3 regions of the Gardnerella sp. C0026F2 genome follow, and region 1 is predicted to be linked to each of the others. Evidence: riboswitches for the same ligand, from Rfam matches in the RefSeq annotation. Region 1 holds a riboswitch; each other region holds the start of a gene.
What was found. Region 1 has a riboswitch for thiamine pyrophosphate ahead of AC1EK3_RS01760 (hydantoinase/carbamoylase family amidase). Riboswitches for the same ligand answer to the same signal wherever they lie in the genome.
Positions count from the first base shown of each region.

Region 2: linked by a shared signal. The riboswitch ahead of thiM (hydroxyethylthiazole kinase) and the one ahead of AC1EK3_RS01760 (hydantoinase/carbamoylase family amidase) in region 1 are both predicted to bind thiamine pyrophosphate.
Region 3: linked by a shared signal. The riboswitch ahead of thiC (phosphomethylpyrimidine synthase ThiC) and the one ahead of AC1EK3_RS01760 (hydantoinase/carbamoylase family amidase) in region 1 are both predicted to bind thiamine pyrophosphate.

Region 1 is NZ_JBWPWR010000001.1:475,919-479,766, reverse strand. It holds gene AC1EK3_RS01785 (hypothetical protein) at 304-591, shown strand; tRNA gene AC1EK3_RS01780 (tRNA-Gly) at 1,001-1,073, shown strand; tRNA gene AC1EK3_RS01775 (tRNA-Cys) at 1,102-1,172, shown strand; tRNA gene AC1EK3_RS01770 (tRNA-Val) at 1,203-1,274, shown strand; tRNA gene AC1EK3_RS01765 (tRNA-Val) at 1,314-1,386, shown strand; TPP riboswitch at 1,653-1,742, shown strand; gene AC1EK3_RS01760 (hydantoinase/carbamoylase family amidase) at 1,942-3,183, shown strand; gene allW (allantoin permease) at 3,506-3,848, shown strand, end outside.
Region 2 is NZ_JBWPWR010000001.1:46,918-50,765, reverse strand. It holds gene AC1EK3_RS00150 (PD-(D/E)XK nuclease family protein) at 1-269, opposite strand, end outside; gene AC1EK3_RS00145 (hypothetical protein) at 313-1,110, opposite strand; TPP riboswitch at 1,306-1,417, shown strand; gene thiM (hydroxyethylthiazole kinase) at 1,407-2,984, shown strand; gene thiD (bifunctional hydroxymethylpyrimidine kinase/phosphomethylpyrimidine kinase) at 3,089-3,848, opposite strand, start outside.
Region 3 is NZ_JBWPWR010000001.1:336,333-340,180, reverse strand. It holds gene AC1EK3_RS01195 (MetQ/NlpA family ABC transporter substrate-binding protein) at 1-263, shown strand, start outside; gene AC1EK3_RS01190 (methionine ABC transporter ATP-binding protein) at 456-1,304, shown strand; gene AC1EK3_RS01185 (methionine ABC transporter permease) at 1,307-1,987, shown strand; TPP riboswitch at 2,131-2,236, shown strand; gene thiC (phosphomethylpyrimidine synthase ThiC) at 2,234-3,848, shown strand, end outside.

The sequences.
Region 1 (3,848 bases):
TCATGCCGTTGACCGCTTTAACACTTTAGGCGTTGTGTGGGCTCCTTTATTTTGTCTTATAACACATGGATTGTTAAAGACTGTAAAAACAGTTGGAATATACGAAAGCTAGTCATACCCTCAAACCAACTCATTATGAGATTAAAGGGTAAGAGGAGCCCTAGCTTTCACTTCGATTCTATCATATAAGTCTTTCCCACATAAGATGATGCTATCCTAGAAGTGCGTTTATCAAAAAGAAAGAGCTTAGCGTGTTGTTACTGCATATAATGATGTGGAAGATAAGAGAGGAGTGAAAAGCTAATGGATATGATGAAACTTTGTTATGACATGGCTGAAAAACTTCGTTCCTATGCTGAGCCGTATATGAGTGAAGTTGGAAAAGCATTTGCTAATGATGCTATTGGAGCAGGAGAACCGTCAGTTGCAATTGATATTTATTTAGTAGAAGCATGGATGCACAAGAGCGCGCCTAAAGAATTGTTAATCGAAGCCTATAATTTGCTAGATCCTTATGAATGTGGAGATGTCTATGACGATATAGCAGACGATTTAGGTGTACCGCGTAAAGTCCATTCCCCAGATGAATAAAGAATAAATTTTTACCTATAACTACACTTTTTGGCATATAACCCAAAGAGCTGGTCATTCCCCCAAACCTACCCCGTGAAGGGTCAAGGGTAAGGGGAGCCCCAGCTCTCAACTTGATTCTATCATATGAGCACCTTCCTTATACGCAAAGGGTCACCCATATTCTTGTTATTGTTTAGATAGATTTATCATACGCAATAAGCGCGTATCAAAACTGTTTCCTTAACGCAACAATTTTGGCACACCTTCGCCGAATAGAATATATGACACACCAACAGACACACTGAAAAACACGCCAAATAGCACACCAAACGACACGCCAAAATAGGCGAGGGCTTGCATTTGAGAATATTTCGGGTATAGTAGTTACTCGTGCTTCGGCGCTGACATTGTTCAGTAAAGTTGCATTGCGGACATAGCTTAGTTGGTAAAGCGCAACCTTGCCAAGGTTGAGACCGCGGGTTCGAGTCCCGTTGTCCGCTCTAGGTCCGATGAGTTATTCGACCTTACGGTGGGTTAGCCAAGCGGTTAGGCAGCGGCCTGCAAAGCCGTATAGATGAGTTCGACTCTCGTACCCACCTCGATTAAGCTTCAAGCTTAATAAACAACCTGGGCGGTTGGCGCAGTGGTAGCGCACTTCCCTGACACGGAAGGGGTCACAAGTTCGAACCTTGTATCGCCCACTCGAAAGGATTGCCTTTCACGCATAATTAAAAAATTTTGGGTGATTGGCGCAGCGGCTAGCGCACTTCCTTCACACGGAAGGGGTCATAGGTTCGATTCCTATATCACCCACAATATGTTCGCAGTGTAGAAGCACTGCGTTTTTTGTTATCCGGCTATTTTTTATTTCCTAACTTACATATGAAAATTTTTTGCAGCCGAACATACATACAACCACAAATGGAAGCAATATCTCATAGCAGTCAACCAACCAGTCAGTCAGTCAGTCAACCAACCAACCAGCAAAGCAAGCAATCAATCATTTCTTCACAGAAACACACATGCTAATGTTCATTTTGAGTTCATTTAATATCGTGCTATACTCATCCGAGTACAAGTGAAAATTGCAGGGGTACTGGAAACAGTTGAGAAACACCCTTTGAACCTGTTTTGTTAAGACATGCGTAGGGAGCAATTACAGTAAGTGATTTCTTTCTATCACGATTTTCGTGATATCTTGCATTGCCACAAAGTAGTAGCAATTACACGAGTATCAACTAAACAATTAAAAAAAAAAAATTAAAAAAAAACAACTAAAAAACTAAAAACCAAACACCAAAACCAAAAAAATATCCGCCTGAATGTCACTTTTGGGAAAACTTGCACAAGTGAGGAGGAATACTGCACATGATTGATAGCAGCATAAGTGCTGAAACTATAGAATCAGCCATAAGCTGGCTTGCAGGATTCACAGAAAAACCAGGAGAACAAGGAGTTACTCGACCTCTTTACACAAAATCTTGGAAACAGGCTCTTTTTGCTCTTCGTCAACGATTTGAAAAACTCGGTATGACTGTAGAATTCGACCAAGTTGGAAACCTAATTGCAACTGTTGAAGGATGCGAAAAGCCAGAAAGCATAATAGCTTGTGGATCGCATATTGACACAGTTTCAAGAGGAGGTCGTTTTGACGGCCAACTTGGAATAGTTGCAGCCTATTTAGCAATTAAGAATTTACTCACTAGATATGGAAAGCCAAAGAAAAGTCTTCGCATTATCTGCTTAGCAGAAGAGGAAGGCTCACGTTTCCCATACGTATTCTGGGGTTCAAAGAATTTCTTCGGACTAGCCAAAAAAGAGGACGTAGAAAATATTTGCGACAGTGAAGGTGTTCCTTTCGAAACAGCAATGCGTGAAGCTGGGTTCAATTATCAAACAACTCAACCTAAGTTCGCAAATCTTGAAGCCTGGATTGAGCTACACATTGAGCAGGGACCAACGCTTTACAGCAATCACGAAGATTTAGGTATTATCACCAGCATTGCCGGTCAGCATCGTTGGGATATTCATCTTAAAGGCGTACAAAATCACGCTGGCACAACAATGATGTCCTACAGGCACGATGCAGTAGATTGCATGTCTCATATAATCGCCAAGAATCTTGACAAAGCCAAGCAAGCAGGCGACCCACTGGTACTTACTTTCGGTAGAATCAGCGTGGTTCCAAATCAAGTAAATATTGTTCCTGGAGAAGTTACTTTTTCAATGAACTGCCGTCATACAGATAAAGCTTTTCTTGATAAATTCTTGCAGGAACTCGACGAAGATATTCACGAAACTGCTAAGTCTTATGGCATTACAGCGCAGATTGATAAGTGGATGTCTGACGATCCTACACCACTTAGCGACGATATTATTAATCTTTTGAAAGATCAAGCTAATAAGCAAGGTTATGCATACAGAGTCATGCATTCAGGTGCTGGTCAAGATACGCAAATTTTTGCTCCGTTTGTAAAATCCGGAATGATTTTCGTTCCTTCAAAAGATGGTATTAGTCACGCTCCAGAAGAGTACACAGATCCACAAGACGCTGTTCACGGAGTAAAGCTTTTACGAGATGCTCTGCATAGTTTGGCTTATGAGGACTAACTAAAAAACCAACTAAAAAGATAACGAAAAACAAAGAAATAGAAATCTAGGAAGGACACAAAAAGCATATACGATGCAAACTTCACTGCTTAATTAATCGCAGCGAAGAAAAGTGAATATCGAATGAGAGTACAACGCTTATTCACGAATAAGAGGCTGATACGAAGGGGCGCACCACCACGGGTACGACATCCTTTCGTATCTTTTTTTATTTTTGAGCAAAGTTGCGATTATTACTTTCAAAAAAACTCAAAATAAAAAACTCAAAACACAAAACACAAAAAGAATCAAATTTACAAACAAGAAAAGTAAGGAGGTGCGCATGCAAATTAGTAAACTGCTACAAGACGAGCCAGTAGATAGTAAAAACTTGGAATGTTACCGCGAGCGCGGCTACACTAACGAAGATTTACTGCCAAAGCCGCAAGAAAAACGCACAATGAGCGCTCTTAATTTCTGCACTTTGTGGATGCAGTCTGTACACAATATTCCTAATTATGCTGCAGTTGGCGCGTTCCTTTTAATGGGATACTCTCCAATTTACGTAATGATTGGTATCATGCTTGGCGCAATTCTTACAGCAATTGTCATGGTTGCTAACGGTGTTGTAGGTTCCAAATACGGCATACCATTTTCTATGCATTTGCGCGCAACATACGGAAAAG
Region 2 (3,848 bases), 430 kb from region 1:
GCCAAAGTGCCAACTGGACGAGACTGCTTACTTACACCAATTTGACGAATAATAATATTGTCAATTTTTGAAGCAAGAACACGATTTTGCACAGCCATCGCAGTAACATTATGCGACCAACGCTTATAGCCGGAAATTGCTGCGCGCACAGCAAACTGCGTTTTACCAGTATTCGGCGCACCGTACACAAGCAACGTATTAGTCACATTGCCAGAAGAATTGCGTAACGTACCGTCAAATAATGCTTGTAATGCAATATCCTCACTCATACGCTTAATTCTAGCAATTAGGCAATAGTGGCGCGCAACAATACTATTCTTTTAATATTGCACGAGCGCGAGCATCCTTAAGAGCAAGAAATACACTGCCGACACCAATAAAAATAAGAGTAAACACAATTAACAAATACGCAACTCCAACGCCCAAAGTAGTGGCATTAAAAGTTTGCGGTGCAAAGCCGAACCAGCCGGCAGGAGCGCCATAATTGAGGAAATTATAAGGCGCGCGCATTGCATGAACACCCCAACGAACACCAGCAAACTCGCTAAGCATAGCAGCATAAGCAACATAAGCAAGAGGCGGAACAGTAGAAACATACAAATGTGCGCGAGTAGAGCGGAAACGATAATCAAAAAGCACAAAATCAGCGATTGCAAGAAGCGGCGCAACTGCGTGAACGCAAAGGCTGCTGCATCCGTTATTCATATAAGCGCCAACGAAACCAAGCTTATTGGTAGGTGCTAAGAAACACAGGTACAAAGTGAATGTGACAGCAATTGAGATGGTCATCATGAATTTGAAAATGTACCAAGCGTTGGATTTTGAGTCGAACCATGCGCAAGATGCTGCGGAATCTTGCTGCGCGGCGGAACATGCAGAATTACGAGCACGCATAAACGCAGCCGTATCAAGCAAAAGCGATCCAGCAAGAGCTACGCAAATCATAAGGTTAGAAAGATTCGTAAAATAAGTGAAGGTCATCAAGCCTTCCCACGAAGCAGCCATGCCATAAACAGATGCGATGATTGCAATTGCGCGTATTGCTGTGCGCGTCGCGTATTCGCGCGCGGTGAGCGGAGTCTTTTGTTCTTGCATGGAATCGTTTGCCATGTTATCTCGCTTTCGTAACTTCTATAATCTACTTATTATTTACTATATTTATGTTTACACAGTTGCAAGCGAAAATATGTAGAAGAAGTTGCAAAAATGCGGCGCGATTTTTGTAGATTCCTGCAAGTGCTGCGAAACAAGCAAAATGAGACAATAGCGCAAAAGAGCGTAAGTCATGAACAAAAGATATAGTCGAAGGATGGTTCGGAGTGCGCAATTGCAACAAATTGTGAAGTCAAGCGCTGAGATTACATCCGTAAAACCTGATCTAGATAGTGCTAGCGAAGGGAAACATTATGACAACATGCAACACTGAAAAAACAAATAACTGCAACGAAGCAAACGAATACTGCACAAGCTCAACAACGCAAGTCGACACATGCTTCTCTGTACGCGCACGCCGACGCATGTTCCTTAACGACGTGCGTCAATGCATCGAACGCGTGCGCACGCAGCAGCCACTCACCCATTGCATCACGAACGTAATCGTGCAAGACATTACAGCCAACGCACTGCTCGCTGCAGGAGCATCGCCAATTATGGTAACCGATCCAGAAGAAGCGCATGCAGTCGCGCAAATTGCCACAGGTGTGCTCATAAACGTTGGCACATTCCATCAGCCAGAAACTTCCGAATACATGCGCGCAGCCGTTGAAGGATGCGAAAAAGCCAATACTCCGTGGGTGCTTGACCCGGTTGGAATCGGCGTTCCAGCACTTGCTCCACGCGCGCGCTTTATACGCGAAATTATTAAGCACCACCCTACTGTAATTCGTGCAAACGCTTCCGAAATAATGGCACTTGCAGGCAAAGAAAGCAATGGAAAAGGCGTAGATTCTCACGATAACGTAAACGACGCGCTTCAAGCTGCTCGCGAATTAGCTAAAAAATACGGATCCGTAGTGGCAATTTCCGGAGAAAAAGACGCGATTTACGCTCACGGATGTTTAGCTCGCGTAACAGGTGGACACAAAGCTATGACCAAAGTAGTTGGAACTGGATGCGCTTTGGGAGCGTTAGTTGCAGCATACGTTGGCGCAAACCCGGAACGTCCGCTCGCGGCAACTGTTGCAGCGCACGTGCACGCAGCAGCGGCTGGAACTTGGGCAGCTCGCCAAACCACAGCTCCAGGCACTTTCCGCACACTGTGGATGGATGCGCTTTCAACTCTTAGCGTAAACGACATGTTTAGTTTGACAAATATTGAGTTTACGGTGGAGCCTGTTGATTGGACACTGTATTTAGTAACGGATCCGCGCATGGGAAATCGCCCGGAAGAAGAAGTTGCAGTAGAGTCAGTTGAAGGCGGAGTTACAGTTGTGCAATTGCGCGATAAGTATTCCGACGACGCTGAAATTTCAGCAAAGGCGAAGAAGTTGCGTCACGCGCTTATTGATTCCGGCCACGGCGATGTGCCTGTGTTCATAGACGATCATGTTGATTGCGCAGCTCAGCTTGGTTTCAACTTACACGTTGGGCAAAAGGATACGCCGTTTGTTGAGGCGCGAAAGGCGATGCCAGCAGAGTGGATGGTTGGGCTTTCTTGCGCTCGACCGGATTTGATGGAGAAAGCTTATCGCGAGTGCAAAGAAAACGACGTTCCACTGCCGGATGTTATTGGCATTGGTGCCGCTTTTGAAACGCATACGAAAGCGCACGACGTGCCGCCGCTGGGAGTTGAAGGCGTGAACGAAGTTGCGAAAGTTGCGCACTCTATGGGCGTAAAAACGTTGGTAATTGGCGGAATTCACGAGAACACAGTGTTCCCTATTCGCGACCTTGAGCTTGATGGAGTTTGCACAGTGTCGGCACTTATGTGCGCTGAGGATGCTGGGAAAGTTGCGCGCGAGCTTAAAAGCGTGATTACTGAGTAAAGCTAGCTTGAGCGCAGCATAACGCGTAGGCGGCAGAAACTGTACACAGCTGCACAGTTTCTGCCGTTTTTCGTTACTCACGCAGATTGCGCGCTGCGCGAGTATCACTTAGTTTGCTGAAGGATACGCACGGAGTGGTTTACCGGTCCATGCCCGCGCTCGTCTCCGCGCCCAACATGCAATTCACTTCCGGCAGCAATCGCCTCTCGAAGCCACGCCGTTGACCATTCAAGCGCGCGAAGTACAGTATCGTGATCGCTCAAATTCTTTCCCTCGCGCAAAGCCAGCCCAATTTTCGTAGCAAGCGCAGAAGAAAGAGAGCAACCAGTTCCGTGAGTTGTGCTGGTTTCAACGCGCTCGCTTGGCACGTGGCTTGCGTAGCCATCCGGGAAAACCGCAGTATTTCCAACGTCTTCGCCAGTTAAGTGCCCACCTTTTACGATTACGACAACGCTATTTTTTGCAGCCAACTCGCGCGCCTGATCGCAAGCTTCCTTAAAGTTTTCCGCAACTCGCGATTCGCTCAAAGCAGCCAATTCCGGCACATTTGGCGTAACAACATCAACGCAACTTATAAACTTGCGCATCGCATTTTCAGCACTCGCCTCAAGCAAGCGCTTCCCGGAAGTTGATATCATCACAGGGTCAAGCACGCTTACAGGAACCAGATTATCGCGCATCCAATCTCGCATTGCTTCAATGTATTCTGTGCATCCAAGCATGCCGATTTTTAGCGCATCAACCGTAACATCGTCGTACACGCATGAAAGTTGCGTGCGGAAAAAGCTTACTGGCGGCGTGAATACTTCGCGCACTTCGCACGTGTTTTGCGCAACAAGATTAGTTGATATGCACATGCCGTAA
Region 3 (3,848 bases), 140 kb from region 1:
TTCCTACTGCCATTAAGGATGTGGATCTTGCTGCAATGAACGGCAATTACGCTATTCAAGCTGGTTTTAACCCAACTAAAGACCCACTTACTTCAGAAAAAGTTGGTGGCATTGCGGCTAAAACTTATGAAAATATTATTGTAGTAAAGAAGGGCTCTGAAAAGTTTGCAAAAATCAAAGCCTTACTCAAAGCTTTGAAGACAAGCGAAGTGCGCGACTATATTACTAAAACTTACAAAGGCGCCGTACTTCCTGTCTTCTAAAAAATACTCACAATGTAGCCACCTAATGCCGCATGTGTATGCTTCGTGTATGCTTTGCGGCATTATTTTATAAGCGTGTAATATACGTAATGTGCGTGCTAGTCAATAATCTAGTTAATGACGCTAGTTAGTAACTCTAGTTAGTAACAAAGTATATTTCACACAGAAAGCAATAATCTGTTAAGGAAAAGCATGATTCAGATCGAACATCTTCACAAAAGCTACGGCAAAGGTAGCAAAGCGAATGAAGCATTACACGACATTAATCTGACTATTGAATCGGGAGAAGTATTCGGAATCCTTGGTTCTTCTGGTGCAGGAAAGTCTTCGCTAGTTCGTTGCATGAATCTGCTTGAGCGACCAACTTCTGGCAAAATTATTATTGACGGAAATGATATTAGCGAAGTAAAAGATAAAGAACTTGCAAAAGTACGCACTAATATTGGCATGATTTTCCAGAATTTTAGCCTTTTCCAGCAGCGTACAGTATTGCGAAACGTCACTTTCCCATTAGAGTTAAATCACACTGCAAAAAAGGAACGAGAAGAACGCGCAAACTACTTGCTTGACTTAGTTGGTTTAAAAGATTTTGCAAACCGCTACCCTAGCCAGCTTTCAGGCGGACAGCAGCAGCGCGTAGCAATTGCACGAGCATTGGCGAATAATCCGTCGATTATGCTTTGTGACGAAGCAACAAGCGCACTTGACTCCACAACTACTGCGCAAATCCTTGATTTATTGAGCCGAATTAACCGCGAACTCAACGTAACGCTTGTTATTATTACGCATTCGCTGGCTGTAGCACGAAATATTTGCGACCGAGTTGCAATGATTGATGGCGGACGCATTGTGGAATTAGGTGACACTGATACGCTTTTTGCAAATCCACAAAGCGATATTTTGCGAACTCTTATTGCAGATGAAAAACAGGAAAATCATCGAGCTAAAATTGCAAGCACGATTGCAAGCGAGCTTAACAATAAGCCAACAAACGCACAAACAGACGAACAAACAAACGCGCTTACCAATGAGGTGAAATAACAATGTTAGAAGCTGCTACACAATTTTTTAACGAATACGGCGACTTACTTATTGAAGGCGTGCAAGACACACTCGTAATGACATCAGTTGCAACACTTTTTGCATACCTTATTGGACTTCCAGTTGGCGTACTTCTCATTACAACAAACAAAAAAGGCATTTGCCCTAACGCTCCAATTAACGCAGTTCTAGGCTGGATTGTTAACATCGTGCGTTCTGTGCCGTTTATTATTTTGCTAGTTGCAATAATTCCTTTTACTCGTCTCATAGTTGGCACTTCTTTAGGAGTTCCTGGAGCTATTGTGCCACTGGTAATTACAGCTGCACCATTCGTTGCTAGAGTAGTTGAACAATCTTTAGCAGAAGTTGACGGAAGCTTAATCGAAGCAGCACAAAGCTTTGGAGCAAGCAAATTACAAATTGTTTGCAAAGTATTGCTGTGGGAAGCTTTGCCTTCGCTAATTCGCGGAGCTGCACTTACCTTTATTACGCTTTTTGGATTCTCAGCAATGGCTGGAACAGTTGGCGCAGGCGGACTCGGAGATATTGCAATACGATACGGATACCAGCGTTATCAATATGATGTGATGACAGTTGCTGTTATTCTTTGTATTATTCTCGTACAGATTGTGCAAAGCTTGGGAGATTTTATTTCACGCGCAATCAATCATCACGAACGCTAAAGAAAATACAAATATATTAAAACTAATCTAACTGTCTGCGCGAAATAATCGTTCAGACAGTTTTATTTTTAATTGCAATCTTTTATTGCAACATACCTTTTACTTATTAAGTGCACGTACTCGTGTAAAATACAGAGGTCACAACATTTTTGCGGGGGTGCTTTCGAAAGAAGGCTGAGATGGTATTAGTTTGCCTAACCCTTCGAACCTGTTAGTTAATACAACGTAGGGAGCAACGATTTTAGTATGACATCGAATTATCCGTACGCATCAATGCGTAATCAATTTAATCTAAGCGCCTGCTTTATTGCAGACCCACAAGCTTGTAATAATCGTCCGCTTACCGATATCGTCGATGATGCTTTGCGCGCTGGAGCGACTTTCATTCGTCTTCATTGCAACAATGAAAACGCTAAAGAAATCACTACTATTGCACGAGATATTGCACAAATCATCGAAGACAATAACAAATGCGATTCTGTAACTTTTGTTATCGATGAACGTGTTGATGTCGTTTGGCAAGCTCGCAATCAAAGCATCAAAGTTGATGGAGTGCATTTAGCACAAAGCGACATGGAGCCTAGAGAGGCTCGCGCACTTCTTGGCGAAGATGCTGTAATCGGCTTATCTGTTGAAACAGAAAGCTTAGTTAAAGTAATAAACGAACTTCCAGATGGTTGCATTGATTACATTTGCGTAACAGCAATGCATAATCCTGAAGAAGGGTACGAAAGTACTACTGCTGCTTACGAGTTGGAAGCAAACCACACAACGCTGGACGAAGCGAAAATTAATACGATTTGTTCAGCAAGTGATTTCCCAGTTCTGGTTGGCGGAAGAACTGCGATCGACGATATCGATATGATCGCTCACACTAAGGCTGCAGGATGGTTCGTTTCTGAAGCACTGTATTCTTCAGAAACACCGGAATCAACTATGCGTGAGTTTGTTGAACATTGGAAAGCTGTTCGTGGAGAAGAAAAGCACGGCTATGCTAAGCGAGTAATAGTTTCTGAAAATTCTGAATCAAAATCTTCAGAAACTCAAGAAAAGAAACCAACTTTTATTAACGCTAAAGAAGCAAAGGATGCTGCGAAATTAGCTAAACAACAGCGAGTTGACATTGCAGCTCGCGGTTGCACTCAGCGCGATAAAGCTCATATTCGCAAAACAACTCCAGTTCATTTTGAGTATGAATATGGTTCTTACGATTTGGAAGTTCCTTATACAGAAATTAAGCTTTCTGACACTCCTGGCGTAGGCCCTAACCCGCCTTTTAAGGATTACAATACTGAAGGTCCAAAGTGCGATCCGAAGGAAGGCTTGGCTCCGCTTCGCCTTGACTGGATTCGCGACCGCGGTGACGTTGTAGAGTACGAAGGACGCAGGCGCAATCTTCAAGACGATGGCAAGCGCGCAATTAAGCGAGGCAAAGCTTCTAAAGAATGGCGCGGTCGCACGCATAAGCCAATGAAGGGCGCGGATCATCCAATTACGCAAATGTGGTACGCTCGTCACGGAATTACTACTCCGGAAATGCAATATGTTGCAACGCGCGAAAATTGCGATGTAGAGCTGGTTCGCGAAGAAATTGCAGCAGGACGCGCTGTAATCCCTTGCAATATTAACCATCCTGAAGCTGAGCCTATGATTATTGGCTCGCGCTTCTTAACTAAGCTCAACGCAAACATGGGTAATTCTGCTGTTACGTCGTCTATTGACGAAGAAGTAGAAAAGCTTACGTGGGCCACGAAGTGGGGTGCGGATACCGTTATGGATCTTTCCACCGGTAACGATATTCACACAACGCGCGAATGGATTTTGCGTAACTCCCCTGTTCCAATTGGAACAGTTCCAATGT